Regions from separate parts of the Candidatus Merdisoma sp. HCP28S3_D10 genome, predicted to be linked through region 2. Evidence: predicted binding sites of a transcription regulator. Region 2 holds the regulator's gene; each other region holds the start of a gene.
What was found. Region 2 encodes Rex, which represses fermentation and respiration genes when NADH is low (regulators of the CRP and FNR family bind a similar motif). Its sites were predicted from a motif close to ATTGTTAANTANTTAACAAT; they were not measured.
Positions count from the first base shown of each region.

Region 1: ACTNCH_RS00100 (L-lactate dehydrogenase) is a predicted target of Rex. The motif match lies at 3,645-3,664, and genes of this name have one in related genera.
Region 3: serC (3-phosphoserine/phosphohydroxythreonine transaminase) is a predicted target of Rex. The motif match lies at 4,285-4,304, and genes of this name have one in related genera.

Region 1 covers NZ_JBQHTG010000001.1:17,983-25,449, reverse strand. The annotation lists gene ACTNCH_RS00115 (V-type ATP synthase subunit A) at 1-1,355, shown strand, start outside; gene ACTNCH_RS00110 (V-type ATP synthase subunit B) at 1,371-2,750, shown strand; gene ACTNCH_RS00105 (V-type ATP synthase subunit D) at 2,785-3,399, shown strand; gene ACTNCH_RS00100 (L-lactate dehydrogenase) at 3,716-4,675, shown strand; gene ACTNCH_RS00095 (CoB--CoM heterodisulfide reductase iron-sulfur subunit B family protein) at 4,981-5,805, shown strand; gene ACTNCH_RS00090 (4Fe-4S dicluster domain-containing protein) at 5,792-6,184, shown strand; gene ACTNCH_RS00085 (4Fe-4S binding protein) at 6,202-7,467, shown strand, end outside.
Region 2 covers NZ_JBQHTG010000002.1:300,756-308,222, forward strand. The annotation lists gene ACTNCH_RS06545 (NADP-dependent isocitrate dehydrogenase) at 1-1,155, shown strand, start outside; gene ACTNCH_RS06550 (MBOAT family O-acyltransferase) at 1,145-2,590, shown strand; gene ACTNCH_RS06555 (hypothetical protein) at 2,606-3,601, shown strand; gene ACTNCH_RS06560 (ABC-F family ATP-binding cassette domain-containing protein) at 3,595-5,508, opposite strand; gene ACTNCH_RS06565 (redox-sensing transcriptional repressor Rex) at 5,663-6,310, shown strand; gene alr (alanine racemase) at 6,397-7,467, shown strand, end outside.
Region 3 covers NZ_JBQHTG010000004.1:84,894-92,360, reverse strand. The annotation lists gene ilvD (dihydroxy-acid dehydratase) at 1-1,079, shown strand, start outside; gene ilvB (biosynthetic-type acetolactate synthase large subunit) at 1,149-2,828, shown strand; gene ACTNCH_RS10790 (L,D-transpeptidase family protein) at 2,865-4,229, shown strand; gene serC (3-phosphoserine/phosphohydroxythreonine transaminase) at 4,410-5,489, shown strand; gene ACTNCH_RS10780 (phosphoglycerate dehydrogenase) at 5,493-6,656, shown strand; gene ACTNCH_RS10775 (DUF1015 domain-containing protein) at 6,656-7,467, shown strand, end outside.

The DNA.
Region 1 (7,467 bases), on a different contig from region 2:
AGGTACCGGAGACAAAGGCAATCGTTCATAAGGTTATGGTTCCTCCGAATCTCTCCGGCGTACTGACAAAGGTAATGCCGGATGGCCAGTATACCATCTGCGATACCATTGCGGTTCTGCAGCTGGACGACGGTACCGAGAAGGAACTGACCATGATGCAGAAATGGCCTATCCGTGTGCCGAGACCGACCACTAAGCGTTACCCGGCTTCCAAGCCGCTGGTTACCGGACAGCGTATCCTGGATACCCTGTTCCCAATCGCCAAGGGCGGTACCGCAGCGATTCCCGGCGGATTCGGAACCGGTAAGACCATGACGCAGCATCAGATCGCAAAATGGTCCGACGCGGATATCATCATCTATATCGGCTGCGGCGAGCGTGGCAATGAGATGACACAGGTACTGGAGGATTTTTCCAAGCTGGTTGACCCGAAGACAGGCAACCCCCTGATGGAGCGTACCACGCTGATCGCCAATACCTCCAATATGCCGGTGGCAGCCCGTGAGGCTAGTATTTACACAGGTGTTACCCTGGCAGAGTATTACAGAGACATGGGCTACGACGTAGCGATCATGGCAGACTCCACTTCCCGTTGGGCTGAGGCTCTGCGTGAGCTGTCCGGACGTCTGGAGGAAATGCCTGCGGAGGAAGGCTTCCCGGCATACCTGGCATCCCGTCTGTCTGCGTTCTATGAGCGTGCCGGCATGATGCTGAACTTAAATGGAACAGAAGGAAGCGTATCCATCATCGGAGCCGTATCCCCGCAGGGCGGCGACTTCTCCGAGCCGGTTACACAGAACACCAAGCGTTTTGTCCGCTGCTTCTGGGGACTGGATAAGTCCCTGGCTTATGCCCGTCATTTCCCGGCTATCCACTGGCTCAGTAGCTACAGTGAGTATGTGTCCGATCTGGCGCCCTGGTATAAGGATCATGTGGCAAAGAACTTCATGGACTGCAGAAACCGTCTGATGGTAATCTTGAACCAGGAGAGCAGCCTGATGGAGATTGTAAAGCTGATCGGAAGCGACGTGCTTCCGGATGACCAGAAGCTGGTTCTGGAGATTTCCAGAGTTGTCCGTCTGGGATTTCTGCAGCAGAATGCCTTCCATCCGGATGATACCTGTGTACCGATGGAAAAGCAGATGAAAATGATGGAGACCATACTCTATCTCTACGACAGATCCAAGGCGCTGATTACACAGGGCATGCCTATGTCCGTGCTGAAGCGTGAAAATATCTTCGAGAAGGTCATTGCCATCAAATACGATGTGCCCAACGATCATCTGGAGCTGTTTGCCGATTATAAGAAAGCGATCGATGAGTTCTACGATCGCGTACTGGAAAAGAACGCGTAAGGGGAGGAAGAGAAAATGTCAATTGAATATTTAGGCTTAAGTGAAATAAACGGCCCTCTGATTGCCCTGGAAGGCGTCCAGAACGCGTCCTACGAGGAGATCGTAGAGATTACGGTGGATGGCAATAAAAAAGAGCTGGGCCGTATCATCGAATGCTATAAGGATAAGGCGGTGATCCAGGTATTCGGCGGAACCGATAATATGTCCCTTCGCAATACCCACACCAAGCTGACCGGCCATCCCATGGAGATTGCCCTTTCCCCGGAGATCCTGGGCCGTACCTTCAACGGTATCGGACAGCCCATCGACGGCCTGGGCGAGATCGTATCCGACATTCACCGGAATGTAAACGGACAGCCTTTAAACCCGGTTACCCGCGAGTATCCGCGTAACTATATCCGTACCGGATTTTCCGCGATCGACGGTCTGACCACCCTGATTCGAGGACAGAAGCTGCCGATTTTCTCCGGCAACGGTCTGCCCCATGATCAGCTGGCGGCACAGCTGGTAAAGCAGGCTTCCCTGGGTGACGATTCGGACGAGCAGTTCGGTATCGTATTTGCGGCCATGGGCGTGAAGCACGACGTAGCGGATTTCTTCCGCCGTGCCTTCGACGAGAGCGGAGCCTCCGAGCACGTTACCATGTTTATGAATCTGGCAAATGACCCGGTTGTAGAGCGTCTGATTACACCCCGTGTGGCTCTGACCGCAGCCGAGTATCTTGCCTTTGAGTGCAATATGCATATCCTGGTTATCCTGACCGATATGACCTCCTTTGCGGAGGCTATGCGTGAGGTTTCCTCCTCCAAGGGCGAGATTCCCTCCAGAAAGGGTTATCCGGGATACTTATACAGTGAGCTGGCCACCATCTATGAGCGTGCCGGTATCGTAGAGGGCGTCAATGGTTCCGTGACACAGATCCCGATTCTGACCATGCCCAACGACGATATCACCCATCCCATTCCGGACCTGACCGGATATATTACCGAGGGTCAGATTGTACTGGATCGTGAGCTTCACGGACAGGCAGTTTATCCGCCTATCAGCGTACTGCCCTCCCTGTCCCGTCTGATGAAGGACGGTATCGGAGCGGGCTATACCAGAGAGGATCATCAGGATCTGGCGAACCAGCTGTTCTCCTCCTACGCGAAGGTGGGAGACGCGAGAGCGCTGGCTTCCGTTATCGGTGAGGACGAGCTGTCTCCGATTGATAAGAAGTACCTGCAGTTCGGTAAGGCCTTTGAGGCCCGTTTTGTAGGCCAGGGTCCGGAGGAAAACCGTACCATCGAAGAGACGCTGAACATCGGCTGGGAGCTTCTCGGCATGCTGCCGAGAGAGGAACTGGACCGTGTGGATACCAAGATTCTTGATAAATATTATAAGCCGGCAGAATAATGTAAACCGAGTTTTTTAAGAAGGAGGAAGCTGTATGGATAACAATGCAGTTCCTACAAAAGGCAACCTCATACGCGCGAAGAACTCCCTGAAGCTGGCAAAGCAGGGCTATGAGCTGATGGACAAGAAGCGGAACATTCTGATCCGGGAGCTGATGGGACTGGTGGATCAGGCCAAGGATATCCAGGACGAGATCCGCACAACCTTTACCACAGCCTATGCAGCTCTCCAGAAGGCCAACATGGAGCTGGGTATCAATGCCGTAGCCGATGTGGCCCGGAACGTACCCGTGGAGGATACGGTAGAGGTCAAGACCCGAAGTATCATGGGTACCGAGATTCCGCTGGTCCGCTACGACGGGGCTACCCGTGCGCCGGCCTACGCCTTCTACAGCACGAAGGAATCTCTGGATATCGCCAGAGTTTCTTTTGAAAAGGTAAAGGATCTGACCATCAAGCTGTCCGCGGTAGAGAATTCCGCCTACCAGCTGGCGGCCAATATCAAGAAGGCCCAGAAGCGTGCCAACGCTTTGAAGAATATCACCATTCCCCGCTACGAGGCGCTGACGAAAGACATTTCCAACGCCCTGGAGGAGAAGGAGCGTGAGGAGTTCACGAGACTGAAGGTTATTAAAAGAATGCATTCGTAAAGAAAGCATTTGTAAAGAAATAAGCTATGAATTAACAAAAGAGCAGTGCTGACAGAATTCTCCGGTGAGAAGGAAGTCGGCACTGTTTTTGTTTGCAAAAATGCATATTCTTTTCATAAAGATGCGCACTCGGCCGGAATTATCGTTAAGGATTTGTTAATTCTACGAAAAAATTGTACAGAAAGAAGTACAAAAATGATATTTACCTCTTGCATAACCGGATTGTACGTGATATAATGCAATCGGTTGATAAAAAAATATCAATATTGTGAAAAAAATAACGTTGGGACGAGACGAGAAAGAGTGAGGTAACAGTATGGCAAATGAAACATCAAATAAGATCGTAGTAATTGGAGCTGGAAATGTAGGCGAGACTATCTGCTATACCTTGATGCTGCGGGCACAGGTAGGAGAAATCGTTCTGGTAGACGTAAACGAAGATCGTGCGAAGGGTGCAGCCCTGGATATCTCACACGGAACCGCTTTCTACAGCCAGGTACGCGTTCGTCAGGGCGGATATGAGGAGTGCGCGGACGCCAAGATTATCATTGTTACAGCGGGTGTTCCCCGGAAGCCGGGCCAGACCCGTCTGGAGCTTGCGAAGGTAAATACCGGAGTGGCAAGAAGCATTGCGAAGAATATCATGAAGTATGCAAAGAATCCGCTGATTATCGTAGTATCCAATCCGGTAGACGTGAACACCTATCTGATTCAGAAGGAGACAGGCCTGTCCCCGGAGCGGGTTATCGGAACCGGAACCTCTCTGGACACCGCGCGTTTCCGTTATCTCTTAAGCCAGCGTGCGAACGTAGATATCCGTGATATTCAGGGCTATATCCTGGGCGAGCACGGAGACAGCCAGGTGCCGATCTGGAGCAGTGTCAACGTAGCGGGCGAGACCATCGACCATTTCCTGCCGGAGGATCCGAAGGAGAAGGAGGAAGTAAAGGAGGCTATCGCACTGAAGGCAAAGACCGGCGGCGCGGACGTTATCTCCCTGAAGGGCGCGACCTTCGACGGAATCGCCATGTCCACCTTCCGGATTGTGGAATCCATTCTCAAGAATCAGAATACCGTACTTCCGGTGGCACACGTGCTGGGTAAGGAGTACGGAGAAGAGCTGGAAGGCTCCTGTATCAGTATCCCCTGCGTAGTCAACGCAGACGGAATTGCCAAGGCAATCAAGATTACCCTGACAGACAAGGAGCGGGAGCAGGTAGAGCATTCTGCAGAGGTTCTGAGAAACTTCATCGATGACGTTATGAAAGAGGACTAAAGAATCAAACCGATAAAACAGAGTGGAAATTTCCACTCTGTTTTTTATTTAACATTCCGGCAACAAAGAGGATGGGGAGATTTTGCAAAAAATCCGACGATTTAAGTCGGAATTAACAGGAAAAAATGTGAAGTTAACATGAAAATGCAACATATCCACCAAAAAAACTTCAAAAACTAACATAAAATCCGGATTGGGGGGTTGTTAATGGTTTAACAGTGTAGTATAATAACTAAGATTGATAGAAAATTGTCAAAAAGACAACTTACACACCAACATACGAAAAAACAAAAGGAGGTAGTCAAATGGTGTACAGCTACTATCCGGGCTGCACGTTGAAGAACAAGGCGCAGGACCTGGACCGATACGCCAGAATGTCAGCAGAAGCGCTGGGCTTTTCCTTACGGGAAATCGAGGAATGGCAGTGCTGTGGAGCTGTCTATCCGCTGGCGTCCGATGAGATCGCCACAAAGCTGTCCGCAGTCCGCGCCCTGAACGACGCAAAGGAGAAGGGACAGGATCTGGTAACGCTCTGTTCTGCCTGTCATCACGTAATCAAGCGTGTCAACGACGATATGCAGAATGTGGAAGATATCCGTACCAGAGCCAACAATTATCTGAACCTGGCAGAGCCCTATGAAGGAGAGACAAAGGTCCTTCATTATCTGGAGGTTCTCCGTGACCACATCGGTTTTGATACCATCCGGGAAAAGGTGACACATCCCTTGACCGGACGGAAAATCGGCGCGTATTATGGCTGTATGCTGCTTCGCCCCAGTGATATCATGGCCTTTGACGATCCGGAGAATCCGACCATTATCGAAGACTTTATCCGGGCCCTGGGCGCTGAGCCGGTGGTGTATCCCTACCGGAACGAGTGCTGCGGCGGTTATGTGTCCCTGAAGGACAAGCCCCTGGCCGGTACGATGGTAGACCGGGTCATGGAATCCGCGGCAGATCACGGAGCGGAAGAACTGATTACCGCCTGTCCTCTGTGTCTCTATAACCTGAGAACCAGTGGAAGCGCGAAAAAGCTTCCGGTTACGTATCTGACGGAGCTTCTGGCAGAGGCTCTTGGCCTGATTCCTGAGAAAAATGCGGAAGGAGGAGCAGAAGATGCAGAAGGCTGATATGGCGAAGGCCGATAGACTTCGGGAGATGAGCGGCGTCAACACCCGGAAATGTATGAAATGCGGAAAATGCTCCGCGACCTGTCCCGCTTATGAGGAGATGGATATCCGTCCCCATCAGTTTGTTTCTTATGTGGAGAATGGCGACATAGAGCCCCTTTTAAATTCCACCACCATCTGGAAATGTCTTTCCTGCTTTGCCTGCGTAGAGCGCTGTCCCAGAGATGTAAAGCCTGCGAAGCTCATTGAGGCGGTACGGCAGATGGTAGTAAGACAGCGGGGCGGCAATTATTTAAGCCCCAACGAGATACCCGAATTACTGGACGAGGAACTGCCCCAGCAGCTGCTGGCCAGCGCGTTCCGCAAATACAGCAAATAATCAGGAGGTGAAAAAACGTGCAGAGAATAGGAGTATTTGTCTGTCATTGCGGTACGAACATAGCTGCGACGGTAGATATCGGACGGGTGGTAGCGGCAGCGGCGAAGGAGCCGGGCGTCGTTCACGCGGAAGATTACCAGTATATGTGTTCTGAAGCAGGACAGCTGAAAATCCGGGAGGCCATCGAGCAGAAACACCTGACAGGTATCGTTGTCTGTTCCTGTTCCCCCAGAATGCATGAGAATACATTTCGCCAGGCGGCAAAGCGGGCCGGTATCAATCCCTACATGGTAGAGATTGCCAATATCCGCGAGCATTGCTCCTGGATTCATAAAGATATGGAGGAAGCGACCGAGAAGGCCATTATCCTGGCCCGGGCGGCCATCGCGAAGGTTATGCTGAACGCGCCTCTGACGCCGGGCACCAGCCAGGTTGTAAAGCGCGCCCTGGTGATTGGCGGCGGTATCGCAGGTATCCAGACCGCGCTGGATATCGCGGAGGCAGGCTACGAGGTAGATATCGTAGAGAAGACTCCCAGTATCGGAGGCCGTATGTCCCAGCTTGACAAGACCTTCCCGACTCTGGACTGCTCCGCCTGTATCCTGACTCCGAAAATGGTGGAGGCTGCGGCCCATGAGAAGATTACGATTTATACATATAGCGAGGTAGAGAAGGTCAGCGGTTTCGTAGGTGATTTCCATGTGGATATCCGGAAAAAAGCCAGAAGCGTGGATATGAGCAAGTGTACCGGCTGCGGCGTCTGCCAGGAGAAGTGTCCTTCCAAGAAGGCTCCCAATGAATTCAACCGGGGACTGAATACACGAAGCGCGATCTATACGCCCTTCGCCCAGGCGATTCCCAATGTTCCGGTGATTGATCGTGAAAACTGTATGAAATTCAAGACCGGAAAATGCGGCGTCTGCGCCAAGGTATGTCAGGCGAGCGCGATTGATTACGAGCAGAAGGATGAGATCATTACCGTGGATTACGGCGCTATCGTCGTGGCGACCGGCTTTGATACCATTAAGCTGGATCAGTACGATGAATATGCGTATAACCAGAGCCCGGACGTCATCACGTCCCTGGAGCTGGAGCGTATCATGAACGCGGCAGGACCCACCAAGGGCCACCTGGAGCGGATGTCCGATCACAAGGCTCCCAAGTCCATCGTATTTGTCCAGTGCGTGGGTTCCCGCTGCGCGGACAAGAGAGGAAAGAGCTATTGCTCCAAGATTTGCTGTATGTATACAGCGAAGCATGCCATGCTGATTCGTGACAAATAT
Region 2 (7,467 bases):
CTCTGGAAGATGATCAAGGATGAGCTTCTTCTTCCTTTTGTTGATTTAAAGACAGAATATTATGACCTGGGCCTGGAGCACCGGAACGCCACAGATGATCAGGTGACGGTAGCTGCGGCAGAGGCGACTAAAAAATATGGGGTCGCTGTAAAATGCGCGACGATTACCCCCAATGGGGCCCGTATGAAGGAATATGACTTAAAGCAGATGTGGAAGAGTCCCAATGGTACGATCCGGGCGATTCTCGACGGAACCGTATTCCGTGTTCCGATTATCGTAAAAGGCATTGAGCCTTATGTGAAGAATTGGAAGAAACCCATTACCGTAGCCCGTCACGCCTACGGCGATGTCTACAAGGCTTCTGAAATGCGGATTCCGGGACCCGGAAAATGCGAGCTGGTCTTCACAGGCGAGGACGGAACAGAGCTGCGGGAGACTATCCATGAGTTCAAGGAGGGCGGTATCGCGCAGGGTATGCACAACTTGGAGAGCTCCATTGAAAGCTTTGCCAGAAGCTGTTTCTCCTACGCGGTTTCCCAGAAGCAGGATCTGTGGTTCGCCACCAAGGATACCATTTCCAAGAAATACGATCATTTCTTCAAGGACGTATTTCAGGAGATTTATGAGAAAGAATATAAGGAGAAGTTTGAGGAGCTGGGCATCACCTATTTCTATACCCTGATTGACGACGCGGTTGCCCGTGTCATCAAGTCCGAGGGCGGCTATATCTGGGCCTGCAAGAATTATGACGGCGATGTCATGAGCGATCTGATTGCCACAGCCTTCGGTTCCCTGGCTATGATGACCTCCGTACTGGTATCTCCCCACGGCTATTTCGAGTATGAGGCGGCTCACGGAACGGTACAGCGTCATTATTATAAGCACCTGAAGGGAGAGGAGACCTCCACCAACTCTATGGCGACTATTTTTGCCTGGTCCGGAGCGCTGAGAAAGCGTGGCGAGCTGGATCAGAACCAGACTCTTATGGAGTTTGCGGATAAACTGGAGCAGGCCTCCATCGCAACTATCGAAGGCGGTCAGATGACCAAGGATCTGGCTCTGATTACCACCCTGCCGAATCCTGTCGTGCTCTCCAGCGAAGACTTTATCAAAGCCATCCGAAAGAATTTAGAGGATTTATTGCATGCTGTTTAACTCCAATGCATTTTATGTATTTTTACCTATTGTATTTGCAATTTACTGGCTGACGCCCCCCAGATACCGGTGGGGCGTCCTGCTGGTATCCAGCTATTATTTCTATATGAGCGCCAACGCGTCCTATATTTTTCTGATTCTGCTGACAACGGCAGTTTCTTTTTGTACGGCGCTTTTGATCGAAAAAACAGAGGAACAGAAGAAAAAGAAGCTGTATATGGGCATTGCCCTTTGTGTCTGCCTGGGGCTTCTGTTCTTTTTCAAATATTTTAATTTCCTGAGCAGTTCTGTAACGGCGGCTCTTTCGCGGTTTTCCATCTCCATGAGTCCTGTGACCTTGAAGCTGGTGCTGCCGGTGGGTATTTCCTTTTATACCTTCCAGACGCTGGGCTATGTGCTTGACGTCTATCATGGGAAAATCAAAGCCTGCAGGAATTTGGGAAGATACGCGGCCTTTGTATCCTTTTTTCCGCTGCTTCTGGCAGGCCCTATTGAGCGGGCGGAGCATCTGCTGCCCCAGATGGAACGGGAGCATTCCTTTGACTGTGAGAAAGGTATCCGGGGCGCCAAGCTGATTGCCTGGGGGTATTTTAAGAAAATTGCCATCGCGGACGTACTGTGCTCCAGCGTGGATATTGTATACAATCAGGTGACGAACTTCACGGGCCTGGCATTGGCCGTGGCAACCTTTTTCTATGCGTTTCAGGTATACTGTGATTTTTCCGGCTATTCCGACATTGCCAGAGGCGTGGCCTGCCTGTTCGATATGGATCTGATCAACAACTTCAAAAGTCCCTATTTTGCTGCCTCTGTGAAGGAATTCTGGAGCAGATGGCACATCTCTCTGTCCAGCTGGTTCCGGGATTATGTATACATTCCCCTGGGAGGCAGCCGCGCCGGAAAATGGAAGACCTACCGCAATCTGGTACTGACCTTTCTGGTCAGCGGGCTGTGGCATGGCGCCAACTGGACCTTTGTGATCTGGGGCGGACTTCACGGCGTGGCACAGATCGTTGAACGAATCTGGAATCAGTATTTTCCGCCAGGAAAAGAGCGGCGAAGTCCCTTCCGGGTATTGCTGACCTTTGCTTTTGTGACGCTGGCCTGGTTGTTTTTCCGGGCAAATACCATGTCGGACGCGATTTATATCCTGACCCATATCTTCCAGGGCATAACGCAGCCGGTTGAATACGTGAGAGAATGCTATGTGTCTTTTAAAAACGCGGGACTGATCCAGAGCACGGAGCTTAAGCTGGTGCTGTTCTGGGTAGTACTTTTGATGGCCCATGACTATCTGGCGCTAAAGAGCGATGTATGGGAATGGTTTGGCCGGCTCCGGAAGCCTGTACGCTATGCTTTTTATTTCGCCCTGATTTTCGTTGTGCTTTACAGCCGGCAGCTGGGAGAGTACAGTTTTGTTTATTTTCAGTTTTAAAGCGAGAGAGGATACATGAAACGATTTTTAAAAAAAATTGCGCCCTTTGTGATATTTATCCTGGTTCTGGAGCTTGCCATTCCCATGGCGGTGGATCCCTATAATGTTTTCCACTGGGAGAAACTCCGGGATAACGGCGTGGAGCCCAACAGCAATGATATCAAAATGCAGTATATTCTGCATAACCCGGATAAGTTTGATTCCTTTCTGTTCGGATCTTCCCGGACCGGATTTGTAAACGTGGAAAAGATCCCGGAGGGCAACTGGTATAATATGTCTTATTCGGAAGGATTACCGGCGGAACACCTGGATAACTTAAAGGAACTGATCGCCAACGGTATCATTCCGAAAAATGTGATGATTGGCGTGGACAATATCTCTGCCTTTGTGGATCCGGCCTTGCATCAGAGCCAGTTTTACCGGATTCCCTATCCGCGCACAAACAAGCTGGAATTTTATGGAAAATACTTGAGTATCAAAGGGGTATTGCTTTCTCTGGATGTTATTTTAAATCATGAAATAACGGATCCGGATTATGTGGAACGCTATTATCGAAGCGGAAGCACCCTGCGGGATCCGTCTCTTGGAGGAACCTTCCGGGATGATGTTCCTTACTGGGACGACTATTATACGGATTATATGGCAGATTCTCTGCTGGATATCCGGCAGATTCGGGAGCTCTGCCAGGACTATGGCATTAACCTGATTGTTTTCACCAACCCCCTCTACTTCCGGACCTATAAGCAATCCAAGCATTTTGGTTATGAACAGTATCTTGGCTGGCTGGCGGGAGCCGCTGGCGGTTATTATAATTTCAGCGGAGAGAATGCCGTAACCCAGGATAAGCGTTATTATTATGAGGCCAGCCATTATACAGAGGAGCTGGGAGACATGATGATAGATCGTATTTTCAACGGAACGACCGATGAAACGCTGGAAGCCCAAGGCTTCGGCATGTATGTAACAGAAGAGAATCTGGATGAATTCAGAGAAGCGCTGGCCAATCATTGAGCCAGCGCTTCCCATTGTTCATATAGAATTTCAAGACGGGCCGTCAGGGCCTCTTTTTCTTTGTGGAGCTTCATACATTCCGCCACATTGGTGTAGACAGTTTCCTGGGAGAGAAGCTGGTCGATTTCACTGTCCCGGCTTTCCAGTTCAAAAATTTCAGCCTCGGTTTTTTTGAAATCATTTTCCCGCTTTCTCTGCTTTGCCTGTTCTTCCTTCTGCTGTTTCCAGTCCAGCTTTCCGGCAGACTCCGGTTCCGGTGCCTTCGTTTCCGTTGCGTCTATATTCAGAATCTTCGGCGTCAGAATATCGTGCTTTTCCAGATAATAATCATAATTTCCGATATAGTTGACCAGCTGACCACCGGTCAGATCCAGAATCCGGGTGGCGGTGCTGTTGATAAAATACCGGTCATGGGATACATAAAGAACCGTTCCGGTGTAGCGGTTCAGGGCCTGTTCCAGAATTTCTTTGGAGATAATATCCAGATGGTTGGTAGGCTCGTCCAGAATCAGAAAATTAGCTTCGGAAAGCATCAGCTTGGCCAGGGAAACACGGCCCCGTTCCCCGCCGGACAGCTCGGCGATCCGTTTAAACACATCGTCGCCGGTAAAGAGAAAGGCGGCAAGGGTACTGCGGATGGTGGTATTATCCAGATCCGGATAGGCGTCGGAGATCTCCTCAAACAGCGTTTTTTCCGGGTGAAGCACGTGGTGTTCCTGATCATAGTAGCCAATTTTTACCTTGGATCCCAGTGTGAAGGATCCGCTGTCAGCCTCCAGAAGTCCATTCAGAATCTTCAGAATGGTGGTTTTTCCGGTTCCGTTATTTCCGATGAGGGCTACCCGTTCTCCACGCTTTACTTCAAAGCTGAGATCCGTAAAGAGCGTCTGACTGCCGAAGGCTTTGGAAAGTCCTTCTACGGTCAGGACATCGTTTCCGCTGACCACCTTGGGCTCCAGGGTAATATGCATCTCGGAGCGCACCTCGCTGGGCTTTTCCAGGACCTCCATTTTATCCAGCATTTTTTCCCGGCTTTCCGCCCGCTTGATGGACTTTTCCCGGTTAAAGGATTTCAGCTTCTGAATGACCTCTTCCTGATGGCGGATTTCTCGCTGCTGATTCAGCCAGGCGTTCATGCGGGCTTCCCGAAGCTGTGTCTTTTTTGCGGCGTAATCGGTATAATTTCCCTGAAAAGAGGTTACCTCGCCGGCGTCGATTTCAATGATTTTCGTAGCAATTCGATTTAAAAAGTAACGGTCATGGGCAACCACCAAAACAGCGCCGTCATAATTCAGTAGAAAGGTTTCCAGCCAGGCAATGGAATTCATGTCCAGATGGTTGGTGGGCTCGTCCAGCATAATGAGATCCGGATGGGACAAAAGAAGCTTACCCAGGGATACACGGGTCTTCTGACCGCCGGAGAGGGTATTGACCTGCTTCTCGAATTCCTCCTCTTCAAAGCCCAGTCCCTTCAGGACGCCGACTACTTCGCTTTTATAGGCATAACCGTTCTTTAACTCAAATTCATGGTTCAGACGGGTATACTGATCGAGAGCTGTCTCAAGGGCTGCGCCGGAAAGCTCCTTCATCTGCGCTTCCAACTCCCGGATACGCTCTTCCAGGTCGATGACGTCCTGCTTGACCGTCAGAAGCTCCTGATAGATACTGTGGTCACTATTCAAATCCTGATGTTGGGCCAGATAACCAATGGTTTTCCCTTTGGCTAAGATCACTTCGCCGGAGTCTGCTTCCATTTCCCCGATGATAATTTTCAGGAGGGTAGACTTGCCCGCACCGTTGATGCCGACAATGGCAGCCTTTTCCCGATCCTCAATATGGAAGGACGCATTTCTTAAAATGACGTCGGTTCCGAATGCTTTGTTTATATTCTGACATGCTAATATCATAAAAGTACCTCTGTTTTTGACTCTTTTTTCTCACATGAAGTCTATTATAGCGAAAATTACAGGAATGAACAAGATAAAGATTGACAAAAAATTTGCTAATCGCTTATAATAAAGACAGGTTTGAAATGATTTATTGAGGGATGTGTAAAGGAAAATGGAAGAGAGAGAAATCTCAAAAGCAGTGATTAAGCGTCTGCCGCGTTATTATCGTTATCTGGGTGAACTGATGGAAAACGGAGTAGAAAGAATCTCCTCCGGAGAGCTCAGCACGAGAATGAGCGTGACGGCGTCACAAATCCGGCAGGATCTGAATAATTTCGGCGGCTTCGGCCAGCAGGGCTACGGCTACAACGTAAAATACCTGTATGAAGAAATCGGAAAGATTCTCGGTCTGGATAAAAAACACAATATGATTATCATTGGCGGCGGTAATCTGGGACAGGCACTGGCCAATTATGTGGATTTTGAAAAGCGCGGTTTTTACATAAAGGGTATCTTCGATGTAAATCCGGTGCTGAAGGGCTTAAGTGTCCGTGGCATTCAGATTCATATGCTGGAGGATCTGGAAGATTTTATCCGGGATGAGGAGATACAGATTGCAGCGCTGACATTGCCGAAGTCTAAGGCAGAAGAGATGACAAAGCTTCTGGTTCAGTACGGAATCAAGGCTATCTGGAATTTTGCCCATATTGATCTGGATGTTCCGTCGGATGTACTGGTGGAGAATGTACATCTGTCAGAGAGCCTGATGCAGCTTTCTTATAACATTACCAGATATGAGAAGGAACACCCGTGTTCCTGATGGAATTGTAAGAAAAAGGGAAAGGGAGCTTTCGTGGCTCCCTTTTGCATATAACGCATATAGTAAAGCAGTGAGGAGTGTCAGAAGTGAAAAATTATAAGCGTGTAGCAGCTTATGTGGATTTGGATGCCATAGAAGATAATTTTGAGGCTATGAAGGCCAACTTAAAAGAGAATACCAGAATTGCGGCTGTGGTGAAGGCTAACGGCTACGGCCACGGGGCGGTTCCTATTGCCCGGATGATAGAGGATAAGGATTATCTGTGGGGCTTTGCGGCGGCTACCATTGAGGAGGCTGTGGAGCTTCGGAAAAACGGAATCTGCAAGCCGATATTGATTTTGGGCTATGTATTTCCGGAGGATTATCCGGAGCTGGTGCGACTGGATATCCGGCCGACCGTGTTCCGTCTGGACATGGCACGGGAGCTTTCAGAGGAAGCTATCCGCCAGGGAAAAGAAGTCCGGGTGCATATAAAGCTGGATACTGGCATGAGCCGGATTGGGTTTGCGGACACAGAGGAAAGCGTAAAGATGGTCTGCGAGATAGGAAAGCTTCCCGGCATCATCCTGGAAGGCCTGTTTACTCATTTTTCCAAATCTGACGAGACGGATAAGACAGCGACCGAAAAGCAGCTGGCTCGGTATCGTGCTTTTTGCGCTGCCTGCGAAGCAGCCGGTGCAAAATTTCAGATTCATCACTGCTCCAACAGTGCCGGGATCATTGACCTGCCGGAGGCCAATCTGGATATGGTGCGTGCAGGGATTACTGTATATGGTCTGTACCCTTCCGATGAAGTGAAAAAGGAGCTGGTTCCGCTCCGACCGGCTATGGAAATGAAGAGCCATATCGTCCATGTAAAGAAAATTGCGCCGGGAACCGAGGTCAGCTACGGCGGCATCTATACAGCGGAATCGACGCGTAAGATAGCAACCGTTCCGGTAGGCTACGCGGACGGCTATCCCAGAAGCCTGTCGAATAAGGGCTGTGTGCTGGTGGCCGGAAAACGGGCACCTATCTGTGGCAGAGTCTGTATGGATCAGATGATGGTGGATGTGACGGAGATACCGGAGGCGGTTCCCGGTATGGAAGTTACAATTTTTGGAAAAGACGGGGAGGAGTTCCTGTCTGTGGATGAGCTGGCAGAGCTGTCCGGACGG
Region 3 (7,467 bases), on a different contig from region 2:
ATACCGCCAACAGCATGAACTGCCTGACTGAGGCTCTGGGCATGGGACTTCCGGGCAACGGAACCATTCCGGCTGTTTACTCCGAGCGGATCAAGCTGGCAAAGCATGCCGGCATGCAGGTTATGGAGCTGTGGAAGAAGAATATCCGTCCCCGCGATATTATGACCAAGGAGGCATTCCTGAACGCCCTGACCGTGGATATGGCTCTCGGCTGCTCCACCAACAGTATGCTGCACTTGCCGGCGATCGCCCATGAAGCAGATGTGGATCTGAACATGGAGATTGCCAACGAGATGAGCGCCAGAACGCCGAACCTGTGCCATCTGGCTCCGGCAGGCCCCACCTACATGGAGGATCTGAACGAGGCAGGCGGCGTCTACGCAGTTATGAACGAGTTAAATAAGAAGAACCTGTTGAACACAGATCTGATTACTGTAACCGGTAAGACCGTCGGCGAGAACATTGCAGGCTGTATCAACCGGAATCCGGAGGTCATCCGACCCATTGACAATCCCTACAGCGAGATCGGCGGTATCGCTGTCCTGAAGGGAAATCTGGCTCCGGATACGGGCGTTGTAAAGCGCTCCGCCGTGGTTCCGGAGATGATGGTACATGAAGGACCGGCCCGGGTATTTGACTGCGAGGAGGACGCAATCGCAGCCATCAAGGGCGGCAAAATCGTGGCAGGCGATGTGGTTGTGATCCGTTACGAGGGACCAAAGGGCGGACCGGGTATGAGAGAGATGCTGAATCCCACCTCTGCCATCGCAGGCATGGGACTGGGATCTACTGTAGCCCTGATTACTGACGGCCGTTTCAGCGGAGCCTCCAGAGGAGCTTCCATCGGACATGTATCGCCCGAGGCGGCAGTGGGCGGCCCCATCGCCCTGGTAGAGGAGGGAGATCGGATTCTCATCGATATTCCGCATAATAAGCTGGAGGTTTTGGTTTCCGACGAGGTGCTGGCAGAGCGGAAAGCAAAATGGCAGCCCAGAGAGCCCCGGGTAACCACCGGATATCTGGCGCGCTACGCCAAGATGGTAACCTCCGGAAACAGAGGCGCGATTCTGGAAAAATAATCCGGAGCATAGAAAGAATACGCAGGCAGAATTCCTGTGAAGAAAGAATAGATAAAAGGGGAGAGCAATATGCAGCTTACAGGATCACAGATTTTAGTAGAATGTCTCAAAGAGCAGGGCGTAGATACCGTATTCGGTTACCCGGGAGGAGCCATTTTGAATGTATACGATGAATTATATAAGCACAGTGATGAGATTCGTCATATCCTGACCTCTCATGAGCAGGGAGCGTCCCATGCGGCAGACGGCTATGCCAGAGCCACAGGCAAGGTAGGCGTATGTCTGGCTACCTCAGGTCCGGGTGCCACCAACCTGGTTACGGGTATTGCTACCGCTTATATGGATTCCGTTCCCATGGTAGCCATCACCTGTAATGTAGGCAAGGGAATGCTGGGAAGGGACTCCTTCCAGGAGGTAGATATCTCCGGTATCACCATGCCGATTACTAAGCATAATTTCATCATCAAGGACGTGGAAGCGCTGGCTCCGGCTCTCCGCAGAGCCTTTGATATCGCCAGAAGCGGCCGTCCCGGCCCGGTGCTGGTGGACATCACCAAGAATGCTACGGCAGATAAGACGGAGTATGAGTATCGGAAGCCGCAGCTGCCGGAGCGTGTCACAGAGACAATCCGGGAAGAGGATCTGGAGAAGGCCCTGGAGATGATCCGGGAAGCGGAGCGCCCCTTTATCTTTGTAGGCGGCGGTTCCGTCATCTCCGGCGCTTCGGAGGAAATTAACGAGCTGGCTCATAAGATCCAGGCCCCGGTCTGTGATTCCCTTATGGGAAAAGGCGCGTTTGACGGCACCGATCCGCTGTATACCGGTATGCTGGGTATGCATGGAACCAAAGCGTCCAACTTCGGTGTGGCCCACTGCGATCTGCTGATTACTCTGGGCGCCCGCTTCAGCGACCGCGTGACCGGAGATACCAGCCGGTTCGCGAAGAAAGCAAAGGTTCTGCAGATTGATGTGGATCCGGCGGAGATCAATAAGAACGTACTGGTCAGCGGAAGTGTGATTGGAGACGTAAAGTCCGTTGTGGCAATGCTGAATGAGAGATTGTCGGAAATGAAGCATGAGGCCTGGACCGCAGAGGTAGAGGCTCTGAAGAATCAATATCCGCTGAAGTTTGACGGTGACCGTCTGACAGGACCCTATGTGGTAGAGGAGCTGTACCGGGTTACCAAGGGCGACGCCATCATTACGACAGAGGTGGGCCAGAATCAGATGTGGGCTGCCCAGTATTATAAGTATAAGGAGCCCAGAACTTTCCTGACTTCCGGTGGTTTGGGAACCATGGGCTATGGCCTGGGAGCCAGTATCGGAGCCAAGCTGGGCCGTCCGGACAAGACGGTTGTCAATGTGGCGGGCGACGGCTGCTTCCGCATGAATATGAATGAGATTGCCACAGCGGCCCGTTATAACGTACCGATTATCCAGTTAGTGTTGAATAACCATGTGCTGGGTATGGTGCGCCAGTGGCAGACCTTGTATTACGGACAGCGTTATTCCGCGACGGTGCTGGATGACCAGGTGGATTTTGTAAAGCTGGCAGAGGCTATGGGTGCAGTCGGCATGCGTGTGACAAAGAAAGAAGAAGTCGCTCCGGCTCTGGAAAAGGCCATTTCCCTTGGCCGTCCGGTGGTTCTGGAGTGTGTCATCGACAGTGATGATAAGGTGTTCCCGATGATGTCTCCGGGAGCCCCGCTGGAGGATACCTTCGACGCGGACGATTTAAATCAGAAATAGGGACAAGAGAGAAAATAGAGTGGAGTAGAATGAAAAATGATAGCGGTAATAAAGCGGATACGTTGGTATCTCTGGATCCTGATCGTTCTTGTGTTGGCATACGTGGGAGTTTCCATTTATTTTATGGAGCATTTTTTCCCGGGAACCACATTTAACGGAGCAAACGCAGATCTGTATACGGTAAAGCAGGTAAATGAACTTCTGCTTTCCCAGGGAAATGCCTATACTCTGACGCTGGAGGAGCGGGGCGGCGATACGGTCACCCTGACTCCGAAGAAACTGGGTATGAGCTTTTCGGATAATGAGGAAGTGCGGGTGCTGAAGCGGAAGCAGAACGGTTTTCTGTGGCCCAGGCTGTTCTGGGAAAAGGATTCTTATCAGATTGGTCCGAAGCTTTCCTTCGATGAGGATACCCTTGCGGAAACCATGCTGGAATGTGTGAAGCAGGGTGCTTCCCCGGAAAACGCCTGGGTCGAGATGACAGAAGATGGATACGAGGTCCATAAGGAGGAACAGGGCGCAGAGGTAGACAGCCGGGTTCTGGAAGATCAGATTCGGTCCGCAGCCTCCAATCTGTTGGAAACGCTGGATCTGGAGGAGACAGGCTGCTATGTGAAGCCTGAGATTACCACCGAATCAGAGCAGATAACAGATCTGACCGATGAGCTTGACAAGTGGCTTGGCGCATCCGTCACCTACACCTTCGGAAATCAGAAGGAGATAGTAGATCGATCGGTTATCAGCTGTTTTATTACCATTGACGAGGATTACCAGGCGACCCTTTCCAGGGAAGCCGTCGCTGACTGGGTGGCAGAGCTTGCGAAGGAGCGGGATACCTATAAGCAGGCCCGCAGCTTCCAGAGCACCCTGCGGGGAACCGTTACCGTAAAGGGCGGCAACTACGGCTGGCAGATCGATAAGGCGGCCGAGAGTGAAGCCTTGTTTGCGAGCCTTGAAAAGGGCGAAACTGTCACAAAGGAACCGGCCTATAGTCACGAGGGCAATACCTGGGACGGCCCCAACGGAGATATCGGCAATACCTATATCGAGGTGGATCTGAGCGCCCAGCATATGTGGTGCTACAAAAACGGCGCGCTGGTTGTGGACACAGACGTGGTAACCGGCAATATCAGCCGTGGCTATAATACGCCTGCCATCGTAGCGCAGATTCAGTATAAGACCCGCAATGCGGTGCTGAAGGGCGACAATTACCGGACTCCGGTGAATTACTGGATGCCTTTTTACGGCAATTACGGAATCCATGACGCCTACTGGCGCTCCCAGTTTGGCGGAGAGGTCTATCTGACCAACGGTTCCCACGGCTGTGTCAATACGCCGCTGGCAGCCATGAAGCAGGTGTACGCCAATATGGAAAAGGGTACGCCGGTTGTCCTCTATTAATCAAGAGGATATTCGCAATGGAAGCAGGGGACTTACTTGATTCGGTTAAAAAATGATTGACAAGAGTTTAACAAGGTACTAGAATAAAGAAAATTACATAATATACATAAAACCTGCAAATATTCAGACAAATCGGGAAAGGCTGCAGGAACGTAAGTAAAAAGTGGGAGGAATGAAAAAATGAGTCGTGTGTATAATTTTTCAGCAGGACCGGCTGTTATGCCGGAGGAGGTTTTGCGCGAGGCAGCAGATGAGATGCTGGACTACCGGGGAACAGGAATGTCCGTGATGGAAATGTCACACCGCTCCAAGGCCTTTGAGACCATCATTCAGGAGGCGGAGCAGGACCTGCGCGATCTGATGCAGATTCCGGACAATTATAAGGTGCTGTTCATGCAGGGCGGAGCCCATCTCCAGTTTGCGGCAATTCCCATGAACCTGATGAAAAACAAGGTGGCTGATTATATCATCACCGGACAGTGGGCGAAGAAGGCGTTCAAGGAGGCGCAGATTTACGGAAAGGCCAATGCCATCGCTTCTTCGGAGGACGAAACCTTCTCCTATATTCCGGATTGCTCCGATCTGCCTGTCAGCCCGGACGCGGATTATGTATACATCTGTGAAAATAACACCATCTACGGAACCAAGTTCCATACACTGCCGGATACCAAGGGGAAGACACTGGTATCGGATATCTCCTCCTGCTTCTTGTCAGAGCCGGTGGACGTAAGCAAATACGGCCTGCTCTACGGCGGCGTACAGAAAAACGTGGGCCCCGCGGGAATGGCTATCGTGATTATCCGGGAGGACCTGATCACCGAGGACGTGCTTCCCTATACACCGACTTATATGAAATACAAGATTCACGCGGACGCGGATTCTCTTTACAATACGCCTAACTGCTACTGCATCTATATGTGCGGTAAGGTCTTCAAATGGCTGAAGAAGCAGGGTGGTCTGGAAGCGATGAAGGCCCGCAATGAGGAGAAGGCAAAGGTTCTCTATGATTTCCTGGATTCCAGCAAGCTCTTCAAGGGTACCGTACGCAAGGAGGACCGTTCCATCATGAACGTACCTTTTGTGACCGGAGACAAGGAGCTGGACGCAAAATTCATCAAAGAGGCTACGGAGGCAGGCTTTGTGAACCTGAAGGGACACAGAAGCGTAGGCGGAATGCGGGCAAGCATTTACAACGCCATGCCCCTGGAGGGCGTAAAGGCCCTGGTAGCGTTCATGAAGAAATTTGAGGAGGATAATTAAGCCATGTATCAGTACAAATGCATGAATCAGATCGCTCAGGTGGGTCTGGATCATTTCACAAAGGATTATCAGCAGGTAGAGGATATGAATGAGGCAGACGCGCTGCTGGTGCGGAGCGCAGCCCTTCATGATACAGAATTTCCGGAGAATCTGAAGGCCATTGCCCGCGCCGGGGCCGGAGTCAACAACATTCCCCTGGCCAAATGCGCGGAGCAGGGAATCGTGGTATTCAATACGCCGGGTGCCAATGCCAATGGCGTTAAAGAACTGGTACTGGCAGGTATGCTGCTGGCGGCCAGAGATATCATCGGCGGCGTAAACTGGGTACAGTCGGAGCGTATGAATGAGGAGATCAGCAAGCTTGCGGAAAAGCAGAAAAAGCAGTTTGCCGGTCACGAGATCCAGGGAAAGAAGCTGGGTATCATCGGTCTGGGAGCCATCGGCGTCCAGGTGGCGAACGCAGCGACTCATCTTGGCATGGAAGTGCTGGGTTATGATCCCTATATCTCCGTGGACGCAGCCTGGAATTTGTCCCGCAATATCCGCCATATTACCAATGTGGACGATATTTACAAGGAGTGCGATTATATCACCATTCATGTGCCCTTGATGGACAATACAAAGGGTATGATCAACGCAGAAGCCATCGAGAAGATGAAGGACGGCGTGGTTGTCCTGAACTATGCCCGTGACCTTCTGGTAGACGAGAAGGCGATGGTAGACGCACTGAAGAAGGGCAAGGTAGCCCGTTACATGACAGACTTTCCGAATCCTGTTACCGCAGGCGCAAAGGGAGTCATCGTGACGCCCCATCTGGGAGCGTCCACAGAGGAGGCAGAGGAAAACTGTGCGCGGATGGCGGTAAAGGAGCTTCGTGGCTATCTGGAGTATGGCAATATCCAGCATTCCGTCAACTATCCGGACTGCGATATGGGTATTCCCAGCTATCCGGCCCGTGTGGCAATCTGCCATCGAAATGTAAAAAATATGTTGAGCCAGTTTACAACCATTCTCGGTGAGGCCAACTATAACATTGGCAACATGACCAACAAGAGCCGCGGAGACTATGCGTATTCCATGTTCGATCTGGAGAGCGCCGCAAGTCCGGAACTGATCGAGAAGCTGGAGGCGGTAGATGGCGTACTGAAAGTGCGGGTGATCTGCTGATGGCCAGGATCAGAGCTTTCCGGGGCATTCGTCCCGCAGCCGGGAAGGAAGCGGAGATCGCGGCCCTGCCCTATGATGTATACAACTGGGAGGAGGCCAGAAGGGCCGTACAGGGTCACCCCTTGTCCTTTCTTCGTATCGACCGGGCGGAGACCCAGCTTCCGGAGGATACGGACATCTATGCGCCGGAGGTCTATCAGAAAGCAAAGGAGCTGCTCTGGGGAATGGTACGGGATGGAGATTTTATACAGGACGATACGCCCTGCTATTATCTCTATGAGCTGACCATGAACGGCCGCAGCCAGACAGGGATCGTGGCCTGCGCTTCCATCGACGATTACCGGAACGGCGTGATCAAAAAGCATGAAAATACCCGCCGGGAGAAGGAAGAGGACCGGGTGCGCCATGTGGACGTCTGCGACGCCCAGACCGGACCGATTTTCCTGGCGTACCGGAACCGGGAGGATCTGAAGAAGCAGGTGGCCGGGGTGAAAGCGGAACCGGCTCTGTTTGATTTCGTTTCGGAGGACGGTATCCGTCATCGGGGCTGGAGGATTGCGGACACAGAAAAAATCAGCGCTGTCTATGAGACTTTTTCGCAGATGGACGCCCTGTATATCGCGGACGGACACCATCGGGCGGCATCGGCTGTGCGCGTAGGTGTGAAGCGTCGGGAGGAGCATCCGGGTTATACCGGCGAGGAGGAGTTTAACTACTTCTTATCTGTGATTTTCCCGGACGATGAACTGATGATTATGGATTACAACCGCGTGGTCCGGGATTTGAACGGGCTTACACCGGAAGAATTTTT